DNA from 2 places in the Pseudomonas sp. AC252 genome. Region 2 is predicted to be linked to the other one. Evidence: predicted binding sites of a transcription regulator. Region 2 holds the regulator's gene; the other holds the start of a gene.
The links. Region 2 encodes sigma-54, which starts transcription at its own class of promoters, with help from an activator protein. Its sites were predicted from a motif close to ANTGGCATNNANNTTGCTNT; they were not measured.

Region 1 (6,023 bases), 720 kb from region 2:
AGCACCAGCAGCAAACCGAACACCAACTGCGTCAGTTGCCCGGCCACGCCGCTGTTGACCATGGGCGCAGTGGCGGCAGGCGCAGCGGTGGTTGCGCTCGGTTCGGCAGCCAGCACGCTCAACGGCAATGCCAGCAAAGCCCAGAGAAACCTCTTCACTCAGCGCAGCTTCTTGATGCGTTCGCTTGGGCTGATCACGTCAGTCAGGCGGATGCCGAACTTCTCGTTGACCACCACTACTTCGCCGTGGGCGATCAAGGTGCCGTTGACCAGCACGTCGAGCGGCTCACCGGCCAGACGATCAAGCTCGATCACCGAACCCTGGTTGAGTTGCAGCAGGTTGCGGATATTGATGTCGGTGCTACCGACTTCCATGGAAATCGACACCGGAATGTCGAGGATCACGTCCAGGTTCGGGCCGTCGAGGGTCACCGGATCATTGTTCTTCGGCACGCTGCCGAACTCTTCCATCGGCAGACGGTTGGAGCTGGAAGTACCGGCGTCGGCGGCCAGCAGTGCATCGATGTCAGCCTGGCCAGCATCACCGGTTTCTTCCAGGGCCGCAGCCCATTCATCGGCCAGTGCCTGATCGTCCTGCGCGTTCATATCGTCGTTCATCATGTGTCCTCGGCGGGCAACAATTCGGTTAAATACGGGGTGAAAGGCGCCGCCTCAGCGACGCTCGATCGGCTCGATCACTTGCAACGCGAGGTTGCCTTTGTGCGAGCCCATCTTGACCTTGAAGGCCGGCACGCCGTTGGCGCGCATGATCATGTCTTCCGGCATCTCGACCGGGATCACATCGCCCGGTTGCATGTGCAGGATGTCGCGCAGCTTCAACTGGCGGCGGGCCACGGTGGCACCGATCGGCACATCGACATCGAGCACGTCCTGGCGCAGCGCGTTGACCCAGCGCTCGTCCTGATCGTCGAGGTCGGACTGGAAACCGGCGTCGAGCATCTCGCGCACCGGCTCGATCATCGAGTACGGCATGGTCACGTGCAGGTCGCCGCCACCGCCATCGAGTTCGATATGGAAGGTGGAGACCACAATCGCTTCGCTCGGGCCGACGATGTTGGCCATGGCCGGGTTCACTTCCGAGTTGATGTACTCGAAATTGACTTCCATGATCGCCTGCCAGGCTTCTTTCAGATCGACGAAAGCCTGCTCGAGCACCATGCGCACTACGCGCAGTTCGGTCGGGGTGAATTCACGCCCTTCGATCTTGGCGTGACGGCCGTCGCCGCCGAAGAAGTTGTCCACCAGCTTGAACACCAGCTTGGCGTCGAGGATGAACAGCGCGGTGCCGCGCAGCGGTTTGATCTTGACCAGGTTGAGGCTGGTCGGCACGTACAGCGAGTGCACGTATTCGCCGAACTTCATCACCTGCACGCCCCCGACGGCCACGTCCGCCGAGCGGCGCAGCATGTTGAACATGCTGATGCGGGTGTAGCGGGCGAAACGCTCGTTGATCATTTCCAGCGTCGGCATGCGTCCACGGACGATGCGATCCTGGCTGGTCAGGTCGTAGCTTTTGACACTGCCGGGTTCGGCAGCATTATCGGTCTGTACCAGACCATCATCGACGCCATGCAACAGCGCATCGATTTCATCCTGGGACAGCAGATCCTGCACGGCCATGTCGTGTTCCTACTGCAGTACGAAATTAGTGAAAAGCAACTGTTCGATGACCACTTTGCCCAGTTCTTTCTGCGCCACTTCCTGGACGCTGGCGGTGGCCTTCTGGCGCAACATCTCCTGCCCGACCGGGGTCGCCAGCGTGGCGAAATCCTGACCGGAGAAGAGCATTACCAGGTTGTTGCGGATAACCGGCATGTGCACTTTGAGCGCGTCCAGATCGGCCTGATTACGCGCCAGCATGGTGATGCTCACCTGCATGTAGCGCTGACGGCCGTTCTGGTTGTAGTTGGCAACGAAGGCCGGCGCCATCGGCTCGAAAATCGCCGCCTGCTTGCCGACCGGCGCTGCTTCAGCAGCCTCGGCAGGCTTGCTCTGCGCGCCGTGCATGAAGAACCAGGTCGCCCCGACGGATGCACCAATGGCCACCAGCAACGCCAGCACGATCACGATGATCAGCTTGAGTTTGCCTTTGGTTGCGGGGTCTTTTACTGCTGCAGCTTCGCTCTTCGCCATGCCAATAATCCGTCACTAATCGGGGGTTTCACAGTCGCACGGCAAGGCAAGAGCAAGTGTTATGCCAGAAGTGTCGGCGCGTCATTTGAACGGCGCCATAAACAAACGTGGGAGCGAGCCTGCTCGCGAAAGCAATGTGTCAGTCAACATATAGGTTGAATGTCACACCGTATTCGCGAGCAGGCTCGCTCCCACATTGGGTAGTGCGTTGCGTCAGGCGTAATAATCGACCGCGCTGGTGCCGATGACGCTGGTGGTCTGCGCCGCCACTTCAGCGGCAGTAACCGGTGCCAATTCTTCATCCACCGAATCAAGGCGACCACCCGCAGCGCTGGTCCGGCCACTCTGGCCCTGCTGCGCCTGCTCCTGTCCTTGGTGGCCCTGCCAGCCACGGTTCTGGTCGGCGACATTGACGTCGACCTGGCCCATGCCCTGCTGGTTGAACATGTCGCGCAGGCGATGCATCTGGCTGTCGAGCGCTTCGCGCACGCTCGGGTGCGCGCTCATGAAGGTGACCTGGGTCTGCTGATCGGGAACCATGTTCACGCGGATATCCAGACGCCCCAGCTCCGCCGGCTGCAACTGAATGTCGGCGGCCTTCAGGTTGACGCTGGACAGGTACATGACGCGGTTGACCACTTCTTCGGTCCAGCCGCTCTGGTGCATGGCGATCGGCTGATTCACCGGCAGCGCGTTCGCGGTTTTCGGCGTAGCGGCCTGGGTCAGTGCCGCCAGACGGTTGGCGAAGTCATCGACACGGGTGTCGCTGGTGGCGGATTTCAAATCCTTCAGACCATCATCGATCAACCCGCTGAAGGCTTTTTCGCCGCCCTGACTGGTGCTGTCCTTGTCGGCCTGCACGTCAAGCATGCTGGCCATACCGGCAGCGAAGTTCTGCGCGGCGGTCAATTCGCCGTCAGCCTGAGCTTGAGCAGGCGTGGCTTTCGGTTGCGCCTGGCTGGCGGCAGAAATATGCCCGCCCTGCTCCATCGCCATGCGCACGGCCGGCAGCGAATCGAGCGGATCAGCTGAAGGATCGAAATCGCTGTCGGTGGCCGCCGGATCTTTGACCATGCCCGGCAAGGCGACCAAGGCAGGCGTTTCAACTTCCGGCTGGGCTGGCGTTGCGACTACCGGGGCCTGCACCACAGGCGTTGCCACCAATGGCTGGACGACTTGCGCCAAGGCCGGATCAAGCGCCGGGTCTACAGGCGCGGCATCGGACACAGGAGTCTGTACGGTTTCAGCGGTGTCATCGACGGTGGCAGTCGCGTCGTCGCTCGCCGCCGCTTTGTCGGCAGGCAACGCTTTGCCGCTATCGGCAACCGCTGGCTCGGGCGCGGCAGACTGGTCTTTGCCGATATCCTTTTTGGCGCTGCCATCAGCGACCTTATCGCGTGCCGGTTTGACTGAATTGTCAGCGCTGACGGCAGGCTTGGCCGGCGCTTGATCGGCAAACACTTTGGCGAAGCTGGAAGCCTTGTCCCCGGCGTCTGCGGCCATTGCCGACGATTTGGCAGAGGCGGCTTGCGCCTTGGCCTGAGCGGCGGTCTGAAGAAGAATGTTGGGGGTCGCAGGCATGACACGGTCTCCGCTGCACTGGGATCGTAGGTACAGTTGAGCAAGATGACTGCAAGTGCCGGGCCAGTTTGGCCAGACACTTGCGAAAAGCGCCGGACGGCAGCTTCAGTGGATGTGGGCGTGGTGCTTTTCGCTTTCGTACAACGGGCGTACTTCGGCGAATTCGGAATGGATATCGGCCACCAGTTGAGCGAGCGCTTCCGGACTTTTGTCCTTGGCGTTCGACTCCAGGTCCTGGCACAACTCGGCCAGTCGAACCGCGCCCATGTTGCTGGCGCTGCCCTTGAAGCTATGCGCTACATCGGAAAGCACTTTGACGCTGGTGCTGTCCTGCAACTCGTGCAGGCGGCTTTGCGAATCTGCCAGAAAAGTCTCCAGCAATTCCGTATAGCCGTCCTCCATCACTTCGCGCAAAGTATCGAGGACTTCGCGATTTACATGTGGGTTTGTCACTTGCTCACTCCTTGATCAAGAATGGGCGGATTATGCCTCAATCTCCCAGAAAAACTCCACGCTGGCACTACGACCTTGGTCCGACCAGCTGGCGTTGCGCCCCAGTTGCCGGATGAGGCTGATACCGCGTCCCGACAAGCGGACGTTATCCAGCGGCCGCTCCATGATCCGCGCCACATCAAAACCTCTGCCGCTGTCCTCGACGCGGATCACCAGGCGCCCGCCCTCGCCCTGCGGCTGGACCTGCAGATGCACCCGCACGAAACCGTCTTGCAGCGCTTCCAGCCGCGCCGCGCGCATTTCATAGTACTGGGCAAACCCTGTCGCATCGCGCTTGAGACTGGAGTCGAGCCCCAGCACGCCATGCTCCAGCGCATTGGAATACAACTCGGCGAGCACGCTGTACAACGCCCCGCTTTGCGGACGCAGGCCATGTACTTCGAGCAGCAGTTGCAAAAGAAACGGCAACGGATTGAAGCGTCTGAGCGTGGCGCCGCGAAACTCGAAACTCGCCGACCAGTCCAGCGGGCACGACTGGCCGCTGTCGGAATACACCGGCGCCGCGCCGTGGACCTGCATTGACTCGAGCAGGCTGACCTCAACCATGCTTACGTCATCACGGGCCTGTCCGCGAAAATCGCGCAGCGCCTGTTCGATGTCCTCGAACAGCCGATCCGGTTCACGGTTGGCAGCAAAGACCTGCTGCAAGCGTTCGACGCCGAACAACTGGTCATTGGCGTCGCAGGTATCGATCACCCCGTCCGACAGCAGAAACACCCGGTCATCCACGGCCATCGGATACACATCCGTACGGTCATCGAAGGCCTGCGCGCTGAGAATCCCCGAGGGCAAGTGCCGCGCCGGCAAAGGCACACGCTCGCCGCTGGCCATGCGGTGCAGGTAACCATCCGGCATGCCGCCGTTCCACACCTCCACCGAACGGCTCTGGAAACTCAGACAGAGCAACGTGGCGCAGCAGAACATGTCCACCGGCAGGATGCGCTTGAGCTTGGCGTTCATCTCGCGCAGGGTTTCGGTCAGACCGTAGCCCTTGGCGGTCATGCCGTAGAACACTTCGGCCAGCGGCATCGCCCCCACCGCTGCCGGCAGGCCATGGCCGGTGAAATCGCCGAGCATGACGTGCATGTCACCGGCCGGCGTGTACGCCGCGAGCAACAAATCACCATTGAACAGCGCGTAAGGCGATTGCAGGTAGCGGATGTTCGGCGCACTCAGGCAGCCGGAATGGGCGACCTTGTCGAACACCGCTTTGGCTACGCGCTGTTCGTTGAGCAGATAGTCGTGGTGCCTGGCGATGAGATCGCGCTGTTGCAGAACGGTCGCCTGCAGACGACGCAAGCGATCCATCGCCTTGATTTTGGCGGCAAGGATCACCTGGTTGTATGGCTTCGCCAGAAAGTCGTCGCCGCCGGCCTCGAGACAACGGGCCAGCGCCTCACTCTCGGTCAGCGAGGTGAGGAAGATGATCGGCACCAGCGCTTCACCCGCCAGCGCCTTGATCTGCCGCGCCGCTTCGAAGCCGTCCATCACCGGCATCAGCGCGTCCATCAACACCAGATCGGGCTGCTGCTCTTTGAACGTTTCGACCGCGTCGGCACCATTGGCCGCCGTCAGCACCTGATGGCCCTGACGGCGGACGATGGTCGACAACAGCAACCGGTCGGCGGCGCTGTCTTCGGCGATAAGAATGGTCAGCGGCTCTTGCGCCTGCATGGGCGTCAACTGATGTCGAAGAGTTTGTCGAAGTTGGAAATCGCGAGGATTTTCTTCACATCGGAACTGCTGTTGACGACGCGGATATCCGACTCGTCGCCG
Region 2 (6,023 bases):
CGGCGTTGGGTTGAAAGAAGATCAAAGGTCGCAGCCTGCGGCAGCTCCCACCTTGGAATGCGTTTCCTGTAGGAGCTCCGCAGGCTGCGATCTTTTGACTTTGGCTATCAGCCACCTTCGTCGAAGTAGTTGTTGATCAACGCTACCAGCGCATCCATGGCTTCCTGCTCTTGATGCCCTTCAGTACTCAAATAAATTTTGGTGCCCTTGCCCGCCGCGAGCATCATCATTGCCATGATGCTCTTGCCGTCGACAGTCGTTTCAGGTGTGCGTCCCACTCTGATCGTGCAGTCTGGATACTGACCGGCCACGCCGACGAACTTGGCCGATGCCCGGGCATGCAGGCCCAGCTTATTGATGATTTCGATTTCACGAGCAGGCATCGCGGTGTGGATCCTTTAGGTGAGGTCGCGGTGGCGAACCTGGACGTTCTTCAAGGTTTTCTGCAGAGCCTGACCCAGGCGTTCGGTCAGGTAGACGGAGCGGTGATGCCCGCCGGTGCAGCCAATGGCAACGGTGACGTAGGCGCGGTTGCTCGCGGCGAAACGTGGCAGCCATTTGTTCAGATAAGCGTAGATGTCCTGATACATTTCTTCGACATCGGGCTGCTGGGCCAAATACTCTGCCACCGGTGCATCGAGGCCCGACTGCGCGCGCAGCTCCGGTTTCCAGTACGGATTGGGCAGGCAACGCACATCGAAGACCAGATCGGCATCGACCGGCATGCCGCGCTTGAAGCCGAACGATTCAACCAGGAACGCCGTGCCGGGCTCAGGCTGATTCAACAGGCGCAACTTCAGGGTGTCGCGCAGCTGGTACAGATTGAGATGGGTGGTGTTGATTTTCAGGTCGGCCAGATCGGCGATCGGGCCGAGCAGGGCGCTTTCATCGTGAATCGCTTCAGCCAGTGAGCGATTGGCGTTACTCAACGGGTGACGACGACGGGTCTCGGAAAAACGCTTGAGCAGGGTTTCTTCGTCGGCGTCCAGATACAGCACATCGCACTTGATATGTTTGGCACGGACGTCTTCGAGCAATTCAGGAAAGCGTGACAGATGGCTGGGCAAGTTGCGTGCATCGATCGACACGGCGACCAGCGGCTGCGCCAGCTCCGTGTGGATCAGCGCCCGCTCGGCCAGTTCCGGTAGCAAACCGGCCGGCAGATTGTCGATGCAGTAGTAGCCGTTGTCCTCAAGGACATTCAGGGCGGTACTTTTGCCCGAGCCCGAACGGCCACTGACGATGATCAAGCGCATGATTAGTGCCCGTTCTGCTCGTCCAGCACAACCTGGTACAAGGCTTCGTTGCTCGCGGCGCTGCGCAGTTTTTCGCGCACTTCCTTGCGGTCGAGCATGCTGGCGATCTGGCGCAGCAACTCCAGATGCGCATCAGTCGCGGCCTCCGGGACCAGCAGCACGAAGAGCAGGTCGACCGGGGCGCCGTCGATGGCGTCGAAATCGATTGGAGCTTCAAGGTGCAGCAGGGCACTGACTGGCGCCGTGCAGCCCTTGAGGCGGCAGTGGGGAATGGCGATGCCGTTACCAAAACCGGTGGAGCCGAGTTTTTCACGGGCGATCAACGCCTCGAAAACATCCTGCATCGCCAGATCCGGCACTTCGCGGTGGATCAGGTTGGCAATTTGTTCGAGGGCTTTTTCTTGCTGCCGCCCGGCGCGTTCACCTGGGAACGGCCGGGGGTCAGGATGGTTTCAAGTCGGATCATGGGATAGGGGTGTTAACGACCGGTCGCGCCCTGGAGGAGGCTCTGGGTCTTTTCCTTATGCTTTTTGAGTTGGCGATCCAGCTTGTCGGTGAGTGAGTCGATCGCAGCGTACATGTCAGTATCTTCTGCGTTGGCGACCACTTCGCTGCCGGGGATATGCAAGGTGGCTTCGATCTTCTGCTTCAGCTTTTCGACGCACATCGTGACCTGCACGTTGGTGATCTTGTCGAAATGTCGCTCCAGTCGTTGGAGTTTTTCCTCGATGTAGGAACGCAGAGGTTGGGTCACTTCCAGTTGGTGTCCACTGATGTTGACTTGCATACAGCTTCTCCTTCGTTGCCAGTGCATAAAGCGGCAGGCCGAAAAGCCTGCCACTGGAACGCTGTAACGTGGCTTACATCAACCGCTTGCGTTCGCTCGAAGGCGCGATTCCGAGGGATTCGCGGTACTTGGCGACGGTGCGGCGAGCCACCTGAATGCCTTGTGCCTCCAGTAAACCAGCGATCTTGCTGTCACTCAACGGCTTTTTCTGATTTTCCGCGGCGACCAATTTCTTGATGATCGCGCGGATCGCTGTGGACGAGCATTCGCCGCCTTCGGAGGTGCTGACGTGGCTGGAGAAAAAGTATTTCAGCTCATAAATACCGCGCGGGGTATGCATGAATTTTTGCGTGGTTACCCGGGAAATCGTTGATTCGTGCATGCCGACCGCTTCGGCGATGTCATGCAATACCAGCGGCTTCATCGCTTCGTCGCCGTATTCGAGGAAGCCGCGCTGATGTTCGACGATCTGCGTGGCGACTTTCATCAGGGTTTCGTTACGGCTTTGCAGGCTCTTGATGAACCAGCGGGCTTCCTGCAACTGATTGCGCATGAAAGTGTTGTCGGCGCTGGTGTCGGCACGCTTCACAAACCCGGCGTACTGGGCGTTGACGCGCAGACGTGGCACCGATTCCTGGTTCAGCTCGACCAGCCAGCGCTCGTTGTCCTTGCGCACGATCACATCGGGAATAACGTATTCGGCTTCGGTCGATTCGATCTGTGAGCCCGGACGCGGATTGAGGCTCTGCACCAGCTCGATGACCTGGCGCAACTCGTCTTCCTTGAGCTTCATGCGGCGCATCAACTGGCTGTAATCGCGGCTGCCGAGCAAGTCGATGTAATCGGTAACCAGACGCTTGGCTTCGCTCAGCCACGGCGTCTTGGCTGGCAGTTGGCGCAGTTGCAGAAGCAGGCATTCGCTGAGGTTGCGTGCGCCGATCCCGGCGGGTTCGAATTGCTGGATGCGATGCAGAACGGCTTCGATTTCATCGAGCTCGATGTCCAGTTCCGGATCGAATGCTTCGAGAATCTCTTCGAGCGTTTCGTCCAGGTAGCCCTGATTGTTGATGCAGTCGATCAGGGTCACGGCGATCAGGCGATCGGTGTCGGACATCGGTGCCAGGTTCAGTTGCCAGAGCAGATGGCTCTGCAGGCTCTCGCCGGCGGACGTGCGGGTGGTGAAATCCCATTCGTCGTCATCGCTGCTGGGCAGGCTGCTGGCGCTGGTCTGGTAGACGTCTTCCCAGGCGGTATCCACCGGCAATTCGTTGGGGATGCGCTCGTTCCATTCGCCATCCTCGAGGTTATCCACCGTCGGGGCGGTTTCCTGATAGGAGGGTTCCTGAATCTCGGCGGGCTTCTGTTCGGCGTTGTCGGCCAGAGGATCGGCGTTGTCGAAGTCGTCGCCTTCTTCCTGGCGTTCGAGCATCGGGTTGGATTCCAGAGCCTCCTGGATCTCCTGTTGCAGGTCCAGGGTCGACAATTGGAGCAGACGGATGGCCTGTTGCAGCTGCGGCGTCATCGTCAGCTGCTGGCCCATTCTCAAGACTAGCGATGGTTTCATGGCAGGGGCTTAACACCTTATTCGCCGGCGCTTTGCGCCATCCACTACAGGGCGCCGAAGCGCCAAACTTAAGCAAATTATATGCCTGAAACTGAAGTGTTTGCCTAGAGCGCTGTAACAATTAAAGCGGATAAATGCGCCTTGAATCGATACAGCGCTGTCGCGCTTACAGGCGGAACTCGTGACCCAGATACACTTCCTTGACCAGATCGTTGGCCAGGATGGTCTCGGCATCACCTTCGGCGATCAATTGACCGTCGTTGACGATGTAAGCGGTTTCGCAAATATCCAGGGTCTCACGGACGTTGTGGTCGGTGATCAGCACACCGATGCCCTTGGCCTTGAGGTGGTGGATGATCTGCTTGATGTCGCCCACCGAGATCGGGTCGACACCGGCGAACGGTTCGTCGAGCAGGATGAATTTCGGCGCAGTCGCCAACGCACGAGCGATTTCCACCCGGCGACGCTCACCACCGGACAGGCTCATGCCGAGGTTGTCGCGGATGTGGCTGATGTGGAATTCCTGCAGCAGGCTTTCCAGCTCCTTGCGACGACCGGCCTTGTCGAGCTCCGGGCGAGTCTCGAGGATCGCCATGATGTTGTCAGCAACCGACAGTTTGCGGAAGATCGACGCTTCTTGCGGCAGATAGCCGATACCGGCCTTGGCGCGGCCGTGCATCGGCTGATGGCTGACGTCCAGATCATCGATCAGCACACGGCCCTGATCCGCCTGCACCAGGCCGACGATCATGTAGAAGCACGTCGTTTTGCCGGCGCCATTCGGGCCGAGCAAGCCGACGATCTGCCCGCTGTCGATCGACAGGCTGACGTCACGCACGACCTGGCGGCTTTTATAGGCCTTGGCCAGGTGCTGAGCTTTCAGAGTTGCCATTACTGGGATTTCTCTTCGGTTTTCTTCTTCGGCTGGATCACCATGTCGATGCGCGGACGCGATTCGGTGACCTTGCTGCCCGTGGCGCGACCTGCGCTGGCCAGTTTCTTCACGGTGTCGTAGACGATTTTTTCGCCCTGGGTGACGTTGTTATCCTTGTCGATAACCTTGGCCTTGTCGATCAGCACCACCCGGTTCTGCTGGGCGTGGTATTGAATCGTCACGCCGTAGCCCTTGACCGGATTGGCGTCGCCCTGGGTCTGCAGCTGCTCGAAGTAAGCCAGGTTGCCCACCGAGGTCACCACATCGATGTCGCCGTTGGGCGCGCGAGTCATGGTCACGGTGTTGCCTTTAACGATCATCGAGCCCTGGGTAATGATCACGTCACCTTTATAGGTGGCGATGCCATTCTTGTCGTCGAGTTGGGCGTCGTCGGCCTGAATGCGGATAGGCTGCTGCTGATCGTTCGGCAGGGACCAGGCGCTCGCGCTTCCCAGTGCTGCGCCCAGACTGAGCAAAATAGGGAGGGTTTTAACGAGCCTCATACTGTCCTCTTACGTTCGATTGCAGGTGTATCCTGCTGTCCTTCAGGTACGCTTTCATTCCGACGCCAGTCGATACGCCACCAGCGCCCTCGATTCTAACGGGTTGCGCAGTCTGCGCATATTCCTGCTGCGGGAACACGGTCATGCGCGTGCTGGTGATCAGCGTGCCGCGCTTTTTCTCATCGGTGCGCTGCACACGGACCGAATCGATCAATTCCACTTCGGTACCGCCCGAGTTCACTTCGCCGCGTTCGCTGGTCACGTGCCAGGGAAGTCGGTGCCGCGATACATGTTCAAGTCAGGCTTGGTCACCAGGGTGATATCGGTAGCCTTGACGTGCTCGGCCTTGTCGGAAGTCATCTCGTACTGCACCTTACCGTCGGGCAGGTACTGAATGGTATGCGTGTTGGTCGCGTACCAGTCGATCGGATTCTCGGCAGCCGAAACCGGTGGCTTGTCGAGGAAGCGTTCCGGGCTGATGTTCCAGTAGCCGACCGCAGCGAAAATCGCCGCGATGCAGCCGAACAGCAGGAAGTTGCGAAACTTTTTGCTAAACATGGTCAGGCTCACAGGTACGCGGCGTTGGCCGCTTCGAGGCGGCCCTGGGCGCGCAGGATCAATTCGCAGAATTCGCGGGCGGCACCTTCGCCGCCACGGGCGCGGGTAACGCCGTGGGCGTGTTCGCGGACGAAATCGGCAGCGTTGGCCACCGCCATGCCCAGCCCTACACGGCGGATTACCGGCAAGTCTGGCAGATCGTCACCCAGATAGGCGACTTCTTCATAGCTTAGGCCCAGTTGCGCGAGCAGGCCGTCGAGCACCACCAGTTTGTCTTCACGCCCCTGAAACAGATGCGGGATGCCGAGGTTCTTCGCGCGGCGCTCGACCACCGGGGTCTTGCGACCGCTGATGATTGCGGTTTGTACGCCGGCATTCATCAGCATCTTGATGCCCTGGCCGTCGAGGGTGTTGAAGGTCT

Region 1: the regulator sigma-54 is predicted to act here: its motif matches at 3,772-3,791, upstream of ACZZZ4_RS16500 (flagellar hook-length control protein FliK).

Annotation. Positions count from the first base shown of each region.
Region 1 is NZ_OZ409837.1:3,618,352-3,624,374, reverse strand. It holds gene fliO (flagellar biosynthetic protein FliO) at 1-158, opposite strand, end outside; gene fliN (flagellar motor switch protein FliN) at 159-617, opposite strand; gene fliM (flagellar motor switch protein FliM) at 672-1,640, opposite strand; gene fliL (flagellar basal body-associated protein FliL) at 1,650-2,153, opposite strand; gene ACZZZ4_RS16500 (flagellar hook-length control protein FliK) at 2,367-3,734, opposite strand; gene ACZZZ4_RS16495 (Hpt domain-containing protein) at 3,840-4,187, opposite strand; gene ACZZZ4_RS16490 (ATP-binding SpoIIE family protein phosphatase) at 4,218-5,921, opposite strand; gene ACZZZ4_RS16485 (STAS domain-containing protein) at 5,927-6,023, opposite strand, start outside.
Region 2 is NZ_OZ409837.1:2,899,008-2,905,030, forward strand. It holds gene ACZZZ4_RS13135 (ZIP family metal transporter) at 1-14, shown strand, start outside; gene ACZZZ4_RS13140 (HPr family phosphocarrier protein) at 108-383, opposite strand; gene rapZ (RNase adapter RapZ) at 399-1,256, opposite strand; partial or broken gene ptsN (PTS IIA-like nitrogen regulatory protein PtsN) at 1,259-1,722, opposite strand; gene hpf (ribosome hibernation-promoting factor, HPF/YfiA family) at 1,735-2,043, opposite strand; gene ACZZZ4_RS13160 (RNA polymerase factor sigma-54) at 2,117-3,607, opposite strand; gene lptB (LPS export ABC transporter ATP-binding protein) at 3,774-4,499, opposite strand; gene lptA (lipopolysaccharide transport periplasmic protein LptA) at 4,499-5,044, opposite strand; partial or broken gene lptC (LPS export ABC transporter periplasmic protein LptC) at 5,031-5,602, opposite strand; gene ACZZZ4_RS13180 (KdsC family phosphatase) at 5,611-6,023, opposite strand, start outside.